Regions from separate parts of the Paenarthrobacter ureafaciens genome, predicted to be linked through region 3. Evidence: riboswitches for the same ligand, from Rfam matches in the RefSeq annotation. Region 3 holds a riboswitch; each other region holds the start of a gene.

Region 1 (6,316 bases), 2.0 Mb from region 3:
GAAGTCCGCCGTCGGGAAGCCCTTGGTACTGCATGGCTCCTCCGGCGTCACAGACGGGACGCTCGTAGCGGCTATTGCCGCTGGTATGACTAAGATCAACGTATCCACACATTTGAACGGGTTCTTTACCCGCGCCGTCCGTGAGTACCTCGATGCCAACCCAGCAGTGGTGGATTCCCGAAAGTACATCAAGGCAGGGCGGGACGCCTTGGTGTTGGAATCTGCTCGTATGCTCACGCTGTTCGCCAAGGCGAAATAGCCGGACCGTGAAAGGCTAGTCATGACCCGCACCGACCGGTTGACCGCCATCCTGGACCTCCTGGCCGAGTCCGGCCGGATCGAGGTCGAGGACATCGTGACCCGGCTCGGGGTGTCGCCGGCAACGGCGCGACGGGACCTGGACAGCCTGGCCAAGCAGCGCCTGCTGAGCCGGACCAGGGGCGGGGCGACCACGGGCTCTGTTGCCTATGACCTTCCGGGCCGTTACAACCGTGACGACCACGCCGAGGCCAAGCAGGCGATCGCCCAGGCGGCCTCCGAGCTGATCGGACCCGGCGCCGTCATCGGGCTCAGCGGGGGAACAACCAACACGGCCTTGGCCCAGATCCTCTCCACCAGGGAGGACCTCAACGCCCCCTCCAACCGGCCCACCCTCACGGTGGTCACCAACGCCATCAACATCGCCGCGCAACTGGCAGTGCGGCCCCACATCAAGATCATGGTGACCGGCGGGATCCTCAATCCGCGTTCCTATGAACTCGTGGGACCTTACACGGATGTCATCATGCAGAAAGTGGCCTTGGACATCGCGTTCATCGGCGTCAACGGCGTGGACCCGGAGCTGGGACCCACCATCACCGATGAGGGCGAAGCCATGGTGAATACGGTCATGGCGGGGAGGGCCACGGAGTCCTACGTGCTCGCTGACTCCTCCAAGGTGGGGCACAGGGCCTTTGCCGCGATGGCCGGCTATGAGTTCCGGCACCTCATTACGGACTCCGGGATCAAGCCCGCAGACCGCGCGGCGTTTGAAGCCAAGGGGACCGAGGTCATCGTCGCCGCCACGCACGTTGCGGACTGACAGCTCCCGGGGAAGCAACAGGATCTGAAGGCAAGATAGGAACATGCTCCTAGCCTCACGACGCCGCCTGCGCGCCGAAGTACTCATTGTCCTGGGTCTTTCGCTGGGCCAGTCTGCCGTGTATTCGGTGGTCCAGCTCCTGGACAAGATGACCAGGGCGCCGTTGTCGGAGGCAACCTCGACGCTCAACAGGTCCCAAAGCACGCGCGAGTACTTCGACCTCACCTACCAATTGCTGGACATCCTGTTCGCCCTGGTGCCGGTGGTCCTGGTTTTCTACTTCCTGTCCCTCCATGCCTCGGGAGGATCAGCATTTGCCCGTCTTGGCTTCAACTTCGCCCGGCCAGGCAAGGATGCGCTGCAAGGCCTCGGCCTGGCTGCGGCCATCGGCATTCCGTCCCTTGGCCTGTATGCCGCGGGCCGGGCATTGGGCATCACCACGGCAATTATTCCCAGTGGCCTGGACACGTACTGGTGGACCGTGCCTGTGCTGGTGCTCTCCGCCATCCGCCACGGGATCGTCGAAGAAGTCATTGTGGTGGGCTACCTGCTGGACCGTTTCGGCAAGTTCGGGTGGAGCACAGCCGCGGCAATCGTGGTCAGCGCGTTGCTGCGGGGCAGCTACCACCTCTACCAAGGGTTCGGTCCGTTCATCGGCAACGTGGTCATGGGCCTGGTGTTCGCGTGGCTTTATACCAAGACCAAGCGCGTGATGCCGCTGGTGATAGCCCACGCGCTGCTGGACATCGTGGCATTCGTCGGCTTCAGCCTCTTTGGGAAGGCCGTGGGGCTGGGCTGACCGGGTAGGCGTAGGGCCGGGAGGCCTGTGGGCATGGAGGCCCGGACCCGCCCCTTAAAGGTATTCGGCCGCCATCGGTGGGTGACGTCATTGGCACCCGCTGATGGCGGCCGAAGTATTGTGTGGAACAGCGTCAGATGGTGACGGCTCCTGCGGCGGTTTCGAAAGTGACGGACATGATGCCGGGGGTTCCGTGCGGTGCCATCCACTGGACGGCGACGTCCTCGAGCGGCTTCTCCACGGGTTCACCCAACCACTCGGTCACGCGCTCTGCGGAACCGGCGATGGTGAGGCTGGACATCTTGACGTCGCTCTCGTAGACCTTGGACGGGTGCAGGGAGGGGTCGCCTTCCCACTTGAGCATGTACGGCACCTGCGGGTCGGCGATCAAGCCGAGGATGCCGATCTGCTGCCACACGAGTTCGCGGCCGTCCGGGAACTTGCGGTTGCCCGGTACTGCGGAGCGGCCGAGGCGTGCTTCGAACGGGGCAAGGTCGTCAACGGCGACGCACCAGCCCATCCATCCACCGCCGGCTGCCGAGCGTGCCCGGACTGCCTGGCCAAAGGGTGCCTTATCCGAAGCGGGGTGGTCCAGGACCTCCACGACTTCAAGGTATTTGCTGTCCGCGAGGGGAATGATCATGTTCCGGGTGCCGAAGCGGGGGTGCACTCCGCCCCGGACTGCGTCCACTCCCAGTGCTGCGGAAATTCGTTCGGTAGTGGCCAGGAGGCCATCTTTTTCACAAGCGTAAGAGACGTGATCCATGCGCATGGCTTCATCTTGGCACTTTGTGATTCGGGTCTCAGCTAAGTGTTGCCTAACTAAGGTGGGATGTTACGGCGTGCCCTGAGGCCGGGCACCGACCCCGGCCCTGTCCCGTCGCGGAAAGACCGAAAAATACTGTCTTCGTCATAAAGGTGGGTAATTCCGTGCCGGCTTCCTAGACTGGCCGCAGTTCCAAGCACTCCCCGTTACTAAACCCATGCGCTACGAAGAGGAGCCACGTCATGTCCCAGGGATGGTCTTTCGAAACCCGCCAGATCCACGCAGGCCAGGAGCCGGATGCTGCAACCGGTGCACGCTCGCTGCCGATTTACCAGACCACTTCCTTCGTGTTCCCCAGTGCGGAGAGTGCCGCCAACCGGTTTGCGCTGGCGGAGCTGGCTCCCATCTACACCCGCATTGGCAACCCCACCCAGGACGCAGTGGAACAGCGCATTGCCAGCCTTGAGGGCGGGCTCGGGGCCCTGCTGCTCAGCTCGGGCCAGGCGGCGGAGACCTTCGCGATCCTGAACATCGCCGAGGCCGGTGACCACGTGGTGGCCAGCCCCAGCCTGTACGGCGGAACCTACAACCTCCTGGCGCACACCCTGAAGAAGTTCGGTATTTCCGTGACCTTCGTCGAGGATCCGGACAACCTGGAGCAGTGGCGCAACGCCGTGCAGCCCAACACCAAGCTGTTCTTCGGCGAAGTTGTATCCAACCCCCGCCAGGACGTGCTGGACATCGAAGGCGTCGCCGCGGTTGCCCATGAAGCGGGTGTCCCGCTGATCGTGGACAACACGCTTTCCACGCCCTACCTGATCCGTCCCATCGAGTGGGGTGCGGACATTGTGGTCCACTCGGCCACCAAGTACCTGGGTGGCCATGGTGCTGCCATTGCCGGGGTGATCGTGGATTCCGGAAACTTCGACTTCAGCCAGGACCCGGAGCGCTTCCCGAACTTCAACACTCCCGACCCCAGCTACAACGGCCTGGTCTACGCCCGCGACCTCGGCAAGGACGGCGCCCTCGGCGCCAACCTTTCCTACATCCTGAAGGCCCGCGTCCAGTTGCTGCGCGACCTTGGTTCTGCAGTATCGCCGTTCAACGCCTTCCTTATTGCCCAAGGCCTGGAAACCTTGAGCCTGCGGGTGGAGCGTCACGTGGCCAACGCCACCAAGGTGGCCGAATGGCTTGAAGCCCGTGACGACGTCGAAGCGGTCGCCTATGCGGGCCTGCCGTCCAGCCCCTGGTACGACCGTGGCCGCAAGTACGGTCCCCGTGGCACGGGGGCCGTTGTTGCTTTTACCATCAAGGGTGGCGTCGAAGCCGGCAAGCGCTTCGTCGATGCCTTGGAACTGCACTCCCATGTGGCAAACATCGGTGATGTCCGTTCCCTGGTCATCCACCCGGCGTCGACCACCCACAGCCAGCTGACTGCGGAACAGCAGGCCGTTGCCGGAGTAAACCCGGGCCTCGTCCGCCTGTCCGTGGGAATCGAGCACATCGATGACATCATTGCCGACCTCGAGGCCGGATTCCGCGCGGCAAAGGGTGCCTGAACCCGCCTGACGTGCGTCGCGGCGGGCCGCCCGGATTGAGGATTCTTCGCCGGGCGGCCCCGTCACGTGCGCGTTCGTGAACTAAAACGCCCTGAACCGTCATACTGCTGTCACATTCTTCGCCAGAACGGCCGTTCTCTTCCTAAACTCTAGGTGTTAGGTCATGAGTGCCAGCGATCAGCCCCGGCTTGCTGGCCGGCAACCCTCCTCCGCGGTGGGGTGCCCCGGGTGAGGACCTGGCCTGCCGCAATAACGGCGGCGGGCAAGCGCGAGGTTTAGGTGTCAAAGGAATGACCATTACTGCTACATCCCTTCCCACGTCGGAAGAACAGGACGGAACCGTCAAATACGCCCGCGTGGGTTCCCTGGAGCTGGAAGCCGGCGGGTTTCTCCCGGACGTTGTCCTGGCCTATGAGACCTGGGGCAAGCTCAATGCCGACGCCTCAAACGCCGTCCTCGTGGAGCACGCCCTGACGGGTAGTACGCATGTTGCACGCGGCGCCTCGGACGAGGAAGGCTGGTGGGAGCAGCTCGTTGGCCCGGGCGCAACGATCGACACCAACAGGTTCTTTGTCATTTCCATCAACATCGTGGGCGGCTGCTACGGCAGCACAGGGCCGTCGTCGCAAGCCCCGGACGGCAAGCCCTGGGGCTCCCGTTTCCCACTGGTGACCCTGCGCGACAGCACAGTGGCCGAAGCCCGGCTCGCCGACGCCTTGGGGATCCGGCAGTGGCATGCAGTGTTGGGCGGCTCGATGGGCGGGGCGCGCGCCTTGGAATGGGCAGTGACCTTCCCGAACAGGGTGGAGCGCTGCGCCGTGATTTCCGTCGGTGCCTACAGCACCGCGGAGCAGATCGCGTTTGCGCAGGCACAGACGCTCGCAATCCGCCAGGATCCGAACTTCAACAACGGTGACTACTACCATGGCCCGGCACCTGAAACCGGCCTTGCCTTGGCGCGGCGGATTGCCCACATCACGTATCGTTCCGCGCTGGAGCTGGACCTCCGCTTCGGCCGGGAAGCGCAGCCGCAGGAGAAACCGCTGGCCGCCGCCGTGCTGGGGGAGCGGGGGCGCTACCAGGTGGAGAGTTACTTGGACCACCAGGGCACCAAGCTGGTGCGCCGCTTCGATGCCAACAGCTACATCGCGATCACCGAGGCCCTGATGTCCCACGACGTCAGGCGGGGACGCGGCCCGCTCAAGGAAGCGTTGTCCCGGGCCACGGCACAGTTTTTTGTGGCGGCCGTGAACTCCGACCGGCTCTACTTCCCGGCACAGTCGCACGAACTCGCCGAAGCCTTGCCGGGCGACGTCCCGGTCCACATCATCGAAGCCCCCATCGGGCACGACGGCTTCCTCACGGAGATCGGCCAGCTCGCGGGCCAGCTGGGCGCAGCCTTCTTTGCCGAAGACTTCAGCCGTTCATGATCTCGCCGCGCTGCTTCATGTAGTCCTCCATGGCGATCTCGCCGTTGCTGAACTTCGCGTCCAGCTCTGCGAGCTTCCGCGCCCGGTAGCCCTGCGGCGCAGAGCCTCCACTTGCCGGGGGCGGCACCTGTGGTGAAGCGCCCGACGGCGGTACCTCCGGCGGCGTTGCATCAGCCGGGCGGATGTCGGCGGGTCCCGTCGGATACCCGGGGTAGTTCTGCGGCGGATAGGCCTGGCCGGGGTAGTTCTGCGGCGGGTAGCCTGGCCCGGGAAGGTTCTGCGGCGGGTAGCCACGGAAGCCGTCGTTATGGATTCGGCGCGCCTTGGACCGGTTGTACATGCGGATTCCAACTGGAATCACCCATGAGCAGACGATGATCCAGAAGATCAGATTGTTCACAGTGGAGCCCTCCTAGGTCCTATCCCAGCTTAGCCCCGTCGCGTCAGGGCTTCGCCGCCGCGGCAGCCCAACCATCAAACCTCCAGGTTGGGGAGCGCCAGACAAACCAAAAAGAGAACTACTTTGCCGACGTGAGTAGGGTCCAGAGAGCTCCGAACGCGAAAAATGATCCCATCAAGATGTATACGAAGCCCAGGCCCTTGATCGTAGGAACATCAGCGAACGTGAAACCATCGGGCGCGATACCTTTGCTTTCCCTATACGCCCGTGACCAGATAGAG
Region 2 (6,316 bases), on a different contig from region 3:
ATCCGTCCGGCTGCCCTGCACGGCGGCGTCGTGCACAGCTATGCGGACCACCGCATGGCTACGGCGGGTGCCATCCTCGGGCTCGCCGTGGAAGGGGTGGAAGTGGAAGACATCGCCACGACTTCCAAAACGATGCCCGAATTCCCGCACATGTGGGCAGCCATGCTCGGGCAGGCTACCCGCGATTCCGGCGAATTCCCACAGGCGGGCACAACCGGGGGCAACCGCTGACCATGGGCCGCGACGCACGCTCCTGGGACGAATCGGATGTCCGCATCCGTCCGAACAAGAAGGGTTCCAGGCCCCGCACCAAGGACCGTCCCAGCCACGACGACGCCGTGGTGGGACGAATCATCACGGTCGACCGCGGGCGCTACACGGCGATCGTGGGCGAGGACTCTGACAACGAACGCGTAGTCATTGCAGCCAGGGCCCGCGAACTCCGCCGCACGCCGGTGGTTCCGGGCGATTTCGTTGCCTTGGTGGGCGATGTCTCCGGCAGCCCCGATACCCTGGCGCGGCTGGTCCGCGTCGAAGAACGCCGGACCCTGTTGCGTCGCAGCGCCGATGACACGGACCCGATCGAGCGGGTAGTGGTGGCGAACGCCGACCAGCTGGTAGTGGTGGTGGCCGCGGCCAACCCGGAGCCGCGTACAGGTTTCATCGACCGCGCCTTGGTGGCAGCCTACGACGCCGGCATAGAGCCGCTGCTGCTCATCACCAAGGCGGACGTCAAGGATCCGGCGGAACTTCTTTCGAACTACCTCAGCCTGGACTTTCCGGTCATCATCAGCCGCACGGCGGATTCACAGGCATCCGGCATCGATGCCCGCTCGGACGACGGCTTGTCCGCCCGGCTCGACAGCGAAGCGGTGTCCCGCCTGCGGGACCACCTCGATGGAAAAGTGACCGTCATGCTGGGGCACTCCGGCGTCGGCAAGTCCACCATGGTCAATGCGCTGACGGGCGCGGAACGGGCAACCGGCGGAGTCAACGCCGTGACGGGCCGCGGCCGGCATACTTCATCGTCGGCCCTGGCCCTCAAGCTGGCCGACGCTCCTTCGGGCAGCTGGATCATCGATACTCCCGGCATCCGTTCCTTCGGATTGGCCCACGTCGACCCGGACCGGATCCTGCACTCCTTCCCGGACCTCGAGCCCGGTACCGAAGACTGCGAACGGGGCTGCAAACACGACGCCAACGCCGTCAACTGCGGACTGGACGCCTGGGTCAACGAAGGGCATGCCGGACCTTCCGGCACCGCAAGGCTGGCGTCCCTGCGCCGGCTCCTCGGAGCGGACCCACGCCTGGAGGCGAAGGAAACCAAGGAACTCGGCACCGTCAACTGAGACGGGAAAAGCACCACTTCCCGGGTGCAGGGATTGTTTCGCGATAGTTTGGTGGCATGACCCAACCCGTTTCCAGTTACAACGATGACCTGCGGCTGGCCCACGTCCTGGCCGATTCGGTGGACGCCCAGACCATGGACCGGTTCAAGGCCCTGGACCTGCAGATCGAAACCAAACCCGACCTGACGCCGGTCACCGATGCGGACAAGGCCGCCGAGGAAGCCATCCGCGGCCAGCTCTCGCGTTCGCGTCCCCGCGACGCCGTGCTGGGCGAAGAGTTCGGCAGCAGCGGCCATGGATCGCGGCGCTGGATCATCGACCCCATCGACGGGACGAAGAACTTTGTTCGAGGGGTGCCGGTGTGGGCGACCTTGATCGCCCTCGTTGACGAGGACGAGCCCGTGGTGGGTGTGGTCAGCGCGCCGGCACTCGGCAAACGCTGGTGGGCCGCCAAGGGCATGGGAGCCTACACAGGGCGGTCCCTCGCGTCGGCCACCCGTTTGAAAGTCTCCAATGTCTCTTCGTTGGCGGACGCGTCACTGTCCTTCTCGAGCCTTTCGGGATGGAAGGAGCGCGGAAACCTGGACGAATTCCTTTCCCTCACTGACGACGTCTGGCGGACCCGCGCCTTCGGGGATTTCTGGTCCTACTGCCTGGTGGCCGAAGGTGCCGTGGACATCGCCTGCGAACCGGAACTAAACCTGTACGACATGGCTGCCTTGGTGCCGATCGTCACGGAGGCCGGCGGCAGGTTCACCTCGCTTGAGGGCGAAGACGGCCCCTTCGGCGGCAACGCGCTGGCCACCAATTCCATCCTCCACTCAGAGGTCCTGAAGCGTCTCAACCCGGAGATCGACGATCTCCTTTAGCGCGCTCCGGCAACAGCCGAACCGTAATGCTGCGAATAATCGACGGCGACAAACCCACTTCAGGGTGCCATCGCCGTCGATTATTCGACCAAAACGGGATTCGGCTCTCTCCGTAACAAACCGCTTAACAAACTCCTCCCGCTTTGAATCGTCCACGGAAGGTGTCCTAGTCTCTTCTACAGGTCACGAGTGCCAGCGCTAAACCCCGGTTTGCTGGCCGGCAACCCTCCATTCGCGGTGGGGTGCCCCGGGTGACGACCAGGCCGGTCCGGAACGGATACGGCAAGCGCGGATCCCTTGGAGGGGTCCTTCTTGAGTGAGGTCCCATGAGCACTGTTACGTTCGATTCCACCGTCCTGCCCGCTTTCGGAGATGACCACGCGGCCCACGAAGCCCTCGCAGCGCGACCGCTGGCCGCCGTCACAGGAGCAGAGCTGCAGGCTCCCCTGATCCAAGGGGGCCACGTCAGGTACGCAAACCTTGACTACGGAGCGTCGGCCCCGGCACTGACCATCGTCTCTGCCTACTTGAATGAAATCCTGCCCTATTACGCCAGTGTGCACCGTGGCGCCGGTTACGCATCCCAAATCAGCACGTCCGTCTATGAAAACTCGCGGAACATCGTGCGGGACTTCGTTGGCGGCCGGCCGGATGATTCAGTCATCTTCACCCGCAACACCACCGATTCGCTGAACCTCCTCGCCGGATGCCTCCCCCAGCTTGACGGCGCACCGGCCGGTGAAGTGCTGTACCTCGACATTGAGCACCACGCCAACCTGCTTCCCTGGCAGGGCGTACCGCACCGCAGCGTCATCGCCTCCCCCACGTTGTCTGCCACCATCGCCAACCTGCGCGATGAATTGAGCCAGGGCGGAATATCCCTGCTCGCTGTGACCGGCGCTTCCAACGTCACCGGCGAAATCCTGCCGATTGCAGAGCTCGCAGCGTTGGCGCATGAGTTCGACGCGCGGATCGTCGTCGATGCAGCCCAGCTCGCCCCGCACCGGCGCATCAACATTTCCGAGAGCGACGTGGACTACGTCGTCTTCTCGGGGCACAAGCTCTACGCGCCCTTCGGCGCAGGCGTCGTGGTCGGCCGTCCCGATTGGCTCGACGCCGGAACCCCCCACCTTGCCGGCGGCGGCGCCGTTCGTGAAGCGCGCCTGGATTCGGTGAGCTGGGCAACTGGTCCGGCCCGGCACGAGGGCGGCTCCCCCAACGTCCTGGGGGCAGCCACCTTGGCGCGGGCTACCCAGGTGCTGGCCGGCTTGGACCAACAGGACTGGCACAACCATGAGGTGGCAATCCGATCCTTCCTGGTTGAGGGCTTGGAATCCATTGAAGGGGTCACCGTCCACCGGATCTTCAGTGATTCCACCGACACCATCGGCGTCGTCAACTTCTCCGTTGAAGGCTTCGACGCGGGACTGGTGGCGGCTTACCTGGCCGCCGAGCACGGCGTGGGCCTGCGCGATGGCCGTTTCTGCGCCCACCCGCTCCTGAAGCGCCTCGGCTTGCCGTCCGGTTCACTGCGCGCCAGCTTCGGCGTCGGCTCCCGGCTTGAGGACGCTGCCAGGCTGCTGGCCGGCATCCGGCAACTGAAGACCACCGGACTTGGCTGGGATTACGTCGTGGACGAGGGCCGTTGGGTCCCCGCAAACGATCACCGCAGCTACCCGGAGTGGGCGCCCAATACGCCCGGAACCGCCGGGGCCGCTCCCTGCACCGTGGACTAGGAGCCTTCCCGGCCTTGGCGCCACGTTGCTGCGGTAGATTCTTTGGGTATCCCTGACTACTGCCGCTGAAGGAGTCCCCCGCGTGTCCACGCGTTCAAGCAACGAATCCGGAGGATCACTGCCCTCCGGCCTGCCGGTTTCTTCCGGAGGTGCCGGACGCGCCGGACGCGCCGGCGGCCCAAAGCTGCACGCGCACCGACGTCGGGAACTGGGGCAGAGCTTCCAGGACGGCGGCGAACATTATGATCGGGTCCGCCCCGGGTACCCGGCGGATTCCGTCGATTGGCTGCTGCCCCCGAACGCACGGACCGCGGCCGATATTGGCGCAGGGACAGGCAAATTCACAGCACTGCTGCTCGACCGGGGCCTGCAGGTCAGCGCCGTCGACCCTTCCGCGGACATGCTGGACCAGCTGCGGAAGAACTGCCCGCAGGCGCACGCCGTTGAAGGTACTGCCGAAGTGACGGGACTGGCGGACTCAGTTTTCGACGTCGTCAGTGTCGCCCAGGCCTGGCACTGGTGCGATCCGCTCAAGGCAAGTACCGAGATTGCCAGGATCCTCCGTCCGCACGGAACGCTCGGCCTCATCTGGAACCAACTGGACACCTCCGTGGCCTGGGTTCATCGCCTTTCACGCATCATGCATGCCGGTGATGTCCATAAGCCGGGGTTCCGGCCAGTGGTGGGCCCGGAGTTCGAGAACCTCGAAAGCCACGTCACCAGCTGGCAGGACGCAGTGTCCCCCGAGGACATCATGGAACTGACCAAGTCCCGCAGCTACTACCTGCGCGCCAATCAGGCCACCCGGGAGAACGTGATGGGCAACCTGGAGTGGTACCTCTACGAGCACTTGCACCATGCCCGCGGCGAGCTCCTCGCCTTGCCGTACGTGACGCACACCTGGCGGGCCCGCAAGGCCTGAGCCGGCGGCCACGGTAGGCTTGGAACGTGAAGACCAGCACGCCCTCCTCCTCGATCGAGGACTACGTCAAGGTCATCTACTCCTACACGGAGTGGCAGGACAAGCCGATCACTTCCTCGCAACTTGCCCAGCGGTTGGGGGTTGCCAACTCGTCGGTGTCCGAGATGGTCCGCAAGCTCAAGGACCAGGGCCTGGTAGACCACCAGCCTTACAGCGCCATTCGGTTGACCCCTGAAGGCATGCGGCTGGCACTATCCATGGTGCGCCGGCACCGGCTGATTGAGACGTACCTCGTTGAAGAACTGGGCTATAGCTGGGACGAGGTCCACGATGAAGCCGAGATGCTGGAGCATGCCGTCTCCGACACCTTCATCGAAAGGATGTCCGCGAAGCTCGGCCATCCCGTGCGGGATCCGCATGGTGACCCGATCCCCGCGTCGGACGGATCGGTGGAGTTGCCGCATGCCTACCGCCTGATCGAACTCGACGAGGGCCATTCCGGCCGTATCACCCGCATCAGCGATGAGAATCCCGATTTGCTGCGCTACTTGGCCGCCGAGGACATTTCCCTGGATGCCCGCGTGGAAGTGGTGGGGCGCAAGCCCTTCGGAGGGGCCTTGGTGGTCCGCGTGGGCAGCGGGTCCGCCCGGCGCGAATTCGACCTTGCCGACGAAGTAACCTCAGCACTCTGGGTCCAGAGCACCGGCACCCACGAAGGCTGTGTCCTCACGCGCTGACTCAAGCGGGCCTGGCGGTCAGCCTGGCTGGTGGGCCGTGCCGCCGTCGTCGGCCGCTTTTCCGCCTTCGCTGCCCGAAGCATCCGCCGGCTGTCCCCCCGCAGGAGGTACTTCGTTCCGGATTCCGACGGCGGAGGCCAGGCCACCCAGGAAGAACAGTCCCGCTGTGACCCAGAGAGCGGCATAGAGGCCCTCCCTGGTGAAAGCGGGACCGACGATGAGACCTGCGAAGGCAATACAAATGAGGCCGGCTATGCGGGCCACTGCGTTGTTGACGGCAGATCCTATGCCTGCCTCCTCCGTTGGCACAGCACCGAGAATGGCTGCGGTGAGCGGTGCAACCAAGGTGGCGAGCCCCACGCCGAACACCACTTGGCCGGGGAAGACCTGCGTCCAATAATCCAACGGTTCCTGGATGGACAGCGACATGAGGAACCCGGCACCGCACAGCAAAGGGCCCGCCGTCATGAACCACCGGGGCCCGTGCTTACCGGCCAGTCCGCCGAAGTACGAGGCAGCCAGCATAAGGATCACGGTTCCGGGCAGCAGGGCGATCCCCGCCGTCGTGGCACCCATGCCGCCCACCTGCTGAAGGTAAATGCCCAGGACGAAGAATCCCAGGGAAATGGCACCGTAGATGGCCAGCGTGGCCAGGTTGCCCCAGCCGACATTCCGGATGCCAAACAGCCGCAGCGGCAGCATG
Region 3 (6,316 bases):
GGTAGCCGGGTGGGTAATGAGCGACTTCGAGTCGCCCAGGTTGTTGGAGATGTCGATGACCCGCAACCCGTCGAGCAAGGCGAACGCGGCTTCCTTGGCGGAGCGGCCGGACGACGGCGAAAGCTCGAACGTCAACACGGTACCGCCGGCCTTCATCTGCTTGGCGGCCAGCTCATACTGCGGGTGGGATGTGAGCAAGGGGTATTTGACCCAGTTGATCGCAGGCTGGTCTTCCAGCCATTCGGCAATCTTCAGCGCAGAGGCGGAACTGTGGTTCACCCGCAGGCCCATGGTCTCCAGGCCCTTGGTCAGCACCCACGCGTTGAACGCGGACAATGACGGCCCGGTGTGCCGCATGAGTTGCTTGACCGGGCCTTCGATGAACTCCTTGGTGCCCAGGATCGCGCCGCCCAGTACGCGGCCTTGGCCGTCGATGTGCTTGGTGCCGGAGTACACAATGACGTCGGCGCCGAGCTCGCCGCAGCGCTGGAGCAGGGGAGTGGCAAAGACGTTGTCCACCACCACTGTTGCCCCGGCGGCGTGCGCGAGCTCGCTGACGGCAGCGATGTCCACGATCTCCTGCATCGGGTTGGACGGGGACTCGAAGAACACCGCGGTGGTGGGCTGGGCGAGGGCAGAGCGCCACTGGTCCAGGTCGGGGCCGTCCACGAACACGGTCTCCACGCCCCACCGCGGCAGGATCTCGTTGAGGATCACAAAGCAGGAACCGAAGAGCGAGCGGGCGGCAACCACCCGGTCGCCGGCGCCCAGCAGGGCACCAAGGGCTGTGAAGACTGCGGACATGCCCGACGCCGTCGCGAAGCAGGCTTCGGTGCCTTCAAGGAGACGCAGCCGCTCCTGGAAGGTGGCAACGGAGGGGTTGCCGTAGCGGGAGTAGACGAAGCGTTCGTCTTCTCCGGTGAAGGCGCGCTCGGCAGCTGCAGCCGACTCGTAGACGAAGCCGGAGTTGAGGAAGACGGGCTCCGCCGTTTCCTGGAAATTGGTACGGTCAAGGCCACCGCGAACGGCTTGGGTGTCTGGATTCCAGCCGGCGGCGTCAGGGTTGAAAGTCACTTCTTATTCGTTTCCAAGGTTGGTTGGCAGGCCGCGGTTTTTCCAGCCGTTGACGGTTCGTTCGCCGTAACGGTCCGGTTCACCTTCGAAGCCTTCGAGGACGTTGTAGGCGGTGAAACCTGCCTGGGTTGCGGCGATGGCCGCAGCAATGGAGCGCTGGCCGGACCGGCAAAGGAACACAAGCTCAACGCCGTCTCCCTCGGGTGCCTGTTGCTGCAGGTCTTCGATGAAGCGGGAGTTCGGGACGCCGCCTGCAAGGTTCCACTGGATGAACAGGGGATCGTTTTCCGTGGCCTTGGTGTCGGGGATGCCGATGTGGGCCCACTCGCCCTCGGTGCGGACGTCCACCAGGATGGCACCGTCCTGCAGCTTCGCCCAGGCATCCTGCGGGGTCAGGTCTCCGGCGTAGCTCATGCGTGGCCCTCGAATGCTGCCTCGTCTTCGTAGTTCTCCAGCTCATCCACGGCATTGGCCACGGCGGCATCCGCGCTGGCGACGGCGGCAGGCAACACCACTGCCTGTGCCACGATGACGTCCGTTCCGTTGAAGGTGGCCGACGGGCTGCCATGCAGGACGTAGCCTTCAGCGAGGGCGTTGCTGATCCGTTCGCAGAAGTCCCGGGTGTCCGGGCCCGTGATCAAACGGTAGGAAAGTCTCTCTTCGATGGGTTCAGGCATTAATGTGCTCCTCAGTCACGCTTGCAGTTCGAAGTGTCGAATACGCCGAGTAGTCACCTGAGGCACCCCGCCGCGGGAGAGGGTTGCCGACCAGCAAGTCAGGGCTTGGCGCTGGTACTCATTACTCAAGAAGAAAATAACATCCGCGGCCGTTGCGACGCATGTGGCGGGTGTCCCGCCGTCGTCATGTTGCGTAACCGGACCGGCCGCCGGGACTGGACCATTTAAGACGTCACGGGAGCATAATTGACGCAATACGACCCCCTGTAACTTCGCATGAAATCAGGTCGCGGTGAACGGACAGAGCAGTTCTACACTCAAGCCCATGCTGCATTTCGGATGGTTCGTGGGCCATGGATTCGGTGTCCAGGGCTGGGGGACTCCCGGCTACAGCCTTGGCTATGACTGGAAGAAGCCTGCGCTCTACCAGGAGGCGGTCAGGGCTTTTGAACGGTCGGGGCTGGACCTGTTCATCATCGAAGATTCACTCACCGTCCCGGACACGTACGGCGGCACCGCGGAAGTGTCGCTCGCGCACGCGTCCTTCGCTCCGAAGCACGATCCCTTGGCCCTGGTGCCGTACCTGCTGTCCGCGACGGAACACCTTGGCATTGTGCCCACCATCAGCGCGTCCTTCTACCCGCCTTTCACCGCGGCCAGGCTCCTTGCCACCCTGCAGCATTTCTCCGAGGGCCAACTCGGCTGGAACGTGGTGACCTCCGGCAGCGACCTCGCCGCGCAGAATTACGGACTGGACCAGCAGATCGAGCACGACCTGCGTTACGAGAAGGCGGAGGAATTCGTCGACGTCGTCCGGCGGCTTTGGCGGAGCTGGGAACCGGACGCCGTGCTGGAGGACGTGGAGGCAGGCCGGTTTGCGGACCACACCAAAGTCCATCCCATCAACCACGACGGGCAGTTTTTCAAGGTCCGGGGTCCGCTGAATACGGCACCCCTTCCCGAGGAACCCGTACTGGTGCAGGCCGGTGCATCGCCCCGGGGCAAGGCGTTCGCGGGTGGCCACGCCGACGTCGCAATCGCCCTGGCCCGGGGCGTCGACGGGATGAAGGCCTACCGCGATTCCATCCGTGCCGAAGCCGCAAATGCAGGACGGAATCCCGACGACGTCAAGGTACTTTTTGTCCTCAAGCCCACCGTGGTGGGGTCTGCTGCGGAGGGGGAGGAACTGCGGGCACGGCGCAAGGAGCTGACGCAGCGGGACATCGACAGCCAGCTCAACTCGATCTCCTACCTTTCGGTGATCGACTTCAAGCAATTCGACCTCGATCAGCCCCTCCCCGAGCTGAGCACTAACAGTAACCAAGGAACGCTGGAACACTTCGCCAAAGCGGCTCCTCCCGGGTCCACGCTGCGGCAGATCCTGCAGGCCCGCAGCGGCGGCGCCGGTGATTCGATCATCGGGACCGCCGGAGAGATCGCCGACTACCTCGAGGAGACGGGCGAGGCCGTGGGCGGTGACGGCTTCCTGTTTTCCGGGTTCGTCGATCCGGTGACGGTGCATGGGGTCCTGGACAAACTGACTCCCGAACTTCGTCGCCGCGGCCTGCTGAGGAAAAGCTATGGCAACGGCGGTTTCCGGCAGAATCTCCTGGATTTCTGACCATGTTTCCGGAGTCGAAGGTGCTGCTGATCGGGACGGCGCCCGTTCATTCAGAAAGCATCGCCATGGCGGCGGCGGAAGACTCCTGCCACGTGAAACTCAACCATGATGCCCTGACTTTGATCGGCCGTTCACGGGAAGTCGTGGAGCACGTGGCGGCCTCCGGCGAGCGGGTTTACGGCCTCAACACCCTCCTGGGGTCCGGCCGCGATACCGCTGTTGAGGAAGGCTCCATCCTTGCCTACCAAGTGCAGGTGGTCAGGTACCACAACAGCGGGGTGGGACCCTACCTGAGCCGCGCCGAAGCACGTGCCGTGATCCTCGCCCGCCTGGTCGGATTCAGTCGCGGCGGCTCCGGCGTCCGGCCCGAAACAGCCCGCTTCTACGCCGACCTCCTGAACCGTGGCGTCCACCCCGCCATCCCGGCCGAAGGTTCGGTGGGCTCTTCCGACCTCACCCAACTGGCCGCCGTCGCCGCCGTCGCGATCGGTGAGGGAGAAGCGCTTGACGCGTCCGGCGTCCTGGTGCCCGGCGCCAAGGCCCTCGCGGACGCCGGACTTCAGCCCCTCACGCTCCACGCCGGTGAGGCCTTGGCCCTCGTCAGCGCCAATGCCTATTCGGTAGGTGCCGGCACCCTCGCCTTGCTGAGGTTGCGGCATGTGGCCCGGCTTGCGGACGTCGCGCTCGCCCTCTCCCTGGAAACCATCGCAAGGTACGACGGCGGCGGCAACCTCAGCCCCTTCTCGCCGGCTATCCAATCGGCCAAGGCCGTGGACGGCCAACGGGAATCGGCCGCCGCCGTCCGCCGCCTGTTGAGCGGCGGGTGGCTGGAAGACGTACGCCCGGAAGTTTCCGTGCAGGACCCCCTGTCCTTCAGGGCTGCGCCTCAGACGCACGGGGCGTTCAGGTCCGGGGTGGGGCAGTTGGCGGCAGCGTTGGACGTGGAGTTGAACGGCAGGGGTGACAATCCGCTGGTGGACCTCGAATCGGGGCAGATGGTCTCCGGGGGCAATTTCCAGCCGATGCAGCTGGCGTTGGCCTTCGAGGGCTTGCGCTTGGCGCTCGCCCACGTGGGCATCCCGAGTGAACGCAGGATCGCCAAGCTCTACCCGCCGCAGCGTGCCATCCGGGCGAAGCACCTTGCCGCAGCGGCCGGGTCCGGCCTGGTGCAGGAAGAGTTGCCGGGGCTGCTGTGGTACTCGGCGGCCGGGCTCCTCGCCGAACTGAAATTCCTGGCAGCGCCGGCCACCCTTGGCGCACCCACCTTGTCCGCCGACGTCGAAGACCATTCAACCCTCGCGCCGCTCGCCCTGCAGCAACTGGTGAAATCCGTGGACGCCGTGGAGAAGCTGCTCGCCATTGAGGCCCTGACGGCGTCCTATCTGCTGCTCGAAGCGGGAGCTGCGCAGCCGCTGGGCAAGGGGACCGCCGCCGTCGTTGGCCGCCTTGCCGACGTCCTTGCAGACCGGCCGTCCGCCCCGGAACTTGTGGAGCACGCGCGGCGGGAGCTTCGGATTGTTGTTGACGGACTCCGGCAAGGTGGAAACGAATGGTGACGACGGCACATCGGAAGCACGGCGCGCATGCTGCAACTGTCCCTGCCGATGCGCTGGACGCCTCCGTGCTGGAGCGGGTAGGGAACACCCCGCTGGTGAAGCTCGAAGCCCTGGGCCGCGGGTTGGGCAGCAGCATCCACATTAAGCTTGAGTCGGAGAATCCCGGCGGATCCATCAAGGACCGGACGGCCTTGAGCATGGTCCGGGCAGCCGAACGGTCCGGCGAGTTGAAGCCCGGGGCCACCATCGTGGAGAGTACGTCGGGCAATACGGGGATCGGCCTCGCGCTGATCGGGCGGCTCACCGGGCATCCGGTGGTGGTGGTCACCGGCGACACCATTTCCTCGGAAAAACTCGCCGCCTTGCACAACTACGGTGCGCGGGTGATCCTGACCGATTGGAGTGCGCCGTCCGAATCCCCGGAGAACGCCCGGGCCGTGGCTGCACGCGTTGTGGAGGGGACCCCCGGAGCTTGGCGTCCCATGCAGTTCGACAACCCGGCCAACCCCCTGGCGCATTACCGGACCACGGGACCGGAAATCTGGGAACAGACCGGGGGCGCCGTAACCCACTTCGTGGCGGGCATCGGCACTGGCGGGACCATCAGCGGCAACGGGCGGTACTTGAAGGAACGGGTGGCGAAGGAGCGGCCGGGCGGGCACGTAGAAGTGGTGGGCGCCGATCCCTACGGCTCCGCCTACAGCGGTGGCCATCCCGGCGAAATCCTGGTGGATGGCGTGGGGAACTCATGGCCGGCCGCGGAGTGGCCCAAGATCTTCGACCGCTCGATCGTTGACCGATTCCTCCGCATCCCCAACGACGAGGTCTACACAGTGGTGCACCGGCTTCTTGACGAAGAGGGCCTGTCCTTGGGGCCGTCGTCGGGACTCACTGTGGCAGCGGCCTTGCGGGTGGCCAGGGCGGCGCCCCACGGTTCGGTGGTGGTGGCGATAGCCCCCGACGCCGGCACGAACTACCTCAGCAAAGCCTTCAACCCGCAGTGGCTGGCTGAGAACCACATCCGCCTCGCGGTGGACATCGTCCCCGGCGAGTGATCCCTCTATCACGTCCCGCCGGGTTTTGGCGGCGCTCTATCACGTCCCGTTGCGCTAGGCTCCAAGCATGCCCGAACAGGAGACAACGCCGCGCCTCGCCGGCTATCTGGACAAGCAACAGCCGGACCTCTACGCCACGTTGACGCACTACTCGCAGCAGTTAGTGGATGAAGCCGACCGGGTGGGGATTCCGCGGAAGACCTTGGAACTCATCAACTACCTGTGTTCGCAAATCAACGGATGCGCGTTTTGCCTGGACCTTCATCACCGGCGGGCCTTGAAGTACGGAGAGACGGAGCAGCGGTTGTCCCTGGTTGCCGTCTACAGGGAAGT

The links. A riboswitch is a leader RNA that binds a small molecule or an ion and turns the genes downstream of it on or off. The one in region 3 is predicted to bind S-adenosylmethionine.
Region 1: linked by a shared signal. The riboswitch ahead of metX (homoserine O-acetyltransferase MetX) and the one ahead of AUR_RS07620 (DUF1737 domain-containing protein) in region 3 are both predicted to bind S-adenosylmethionine.
Region 2: linked by a shared signal. The riboswitch ahead of AUR_RS03590 (aminotransferase class V-fold PLP-dependent enzyme) and the one ahead of AUR_RS07620 (DUF1737 domain-containing protein) in region 3 are both predicted to bind S-adenosylmethionine.

Annotation. Positions count from the first base shown of each region.
Region 1 is NZ_SBHM01000007.1:2,765,734-2,772,049, forward strand. Features, by position in the region: gene AUR_RS16945 (class II fructose-bisphosphate aldolase) at 1-259, shown strand, start outside; gene AUR_RS16950 (DeoR/GlpR family DNA-binding transcription regulator) at 281-1,081, shown strand; gene AUR_RS16955 (CPBP family intramembrane glutamic endopeptidase) at 1,125-1,880, shown strand; gene AUR_RS16960 (VOC family protein) at 2,014-2,652, opposite strand; gene AUR_RS16965 (bifunctional o-acetylhomoserine/o-acetylserine sulfhydrylase) at 2,889-4,205, shown strand; SAM riboswitch class IV at 4,365-4,480, shown strand; gene metX (homoserine O-acetyltransferase MetX) at 4,496-5,635, shown strand; gene AUR_RS16975 (hypothetical protein) at 5,622-6,035, opposite strand.
Region 2 is NZ_SBHM01000006.1:535,643-541,958, forward strand. Features, by position in the region: gene aroA (3-phosphoshikimate 1-carboxyvinyltransferase) at 1-231, shown strand, start outside; gene rsgA (ribosome small subunit-dependent GTPase A) at 234-1,349, shown strand; gene hisN (histidinol-phosphatase) at 1,406-2,218, shown strand; SAM riboswitch class IV at 2,400-2,513, shown strand; gene AUR_RS03590 (aminotransferase class V-fold PLP-dependent enzyme) at 2,545-3,954, shown strand; gene AUR_RS03595 (class I SAM-dependent methyltransferase) at 4,073-4,876, shown strand; gene AUR_RS03600 (metal-dependent transcriptional regulator) at 4,903-5,613, shown strand; gene AUR_RS03605 (MFS transporter) at 5,632-6,316, opposite strand, start outside.
Region 3 is NZ_SBHM01000007.1:732,008-738,323, reverse strand. Features, by position in the region: gene AUR_RS07630 (O-succinylhomoserine sulfhydrylase) at 1-1,074, opposite strand, end outside; gene AUR_RS07625 (rhodanese-like domain-containing protein) at 1,078-1,488, opposite strand; gene AUR_RS07620 (DUF1737 domain-containing protein) at 1,485-1,751, opposite strand; SAM riboswitch class IV at 1,764-1,877, opposite strand; gene AUR_RS07615 (NtaA/DmoA family FMN-dependent monooxygenase) at 2,044-3,372, shown strand; gene AUR_RS07610 (aromatic amino acid ammonia-lyase) at 3,375-4,928, shown strand; gene AUR_RS07605 (PLP-dependent cysteine synthase family protein) at 4,922-5,983, shown strand; gene AUR_RS07600 (carboxymuconolactone decarboxylase family protein) at 6,051-6,316, shown strand, end outside.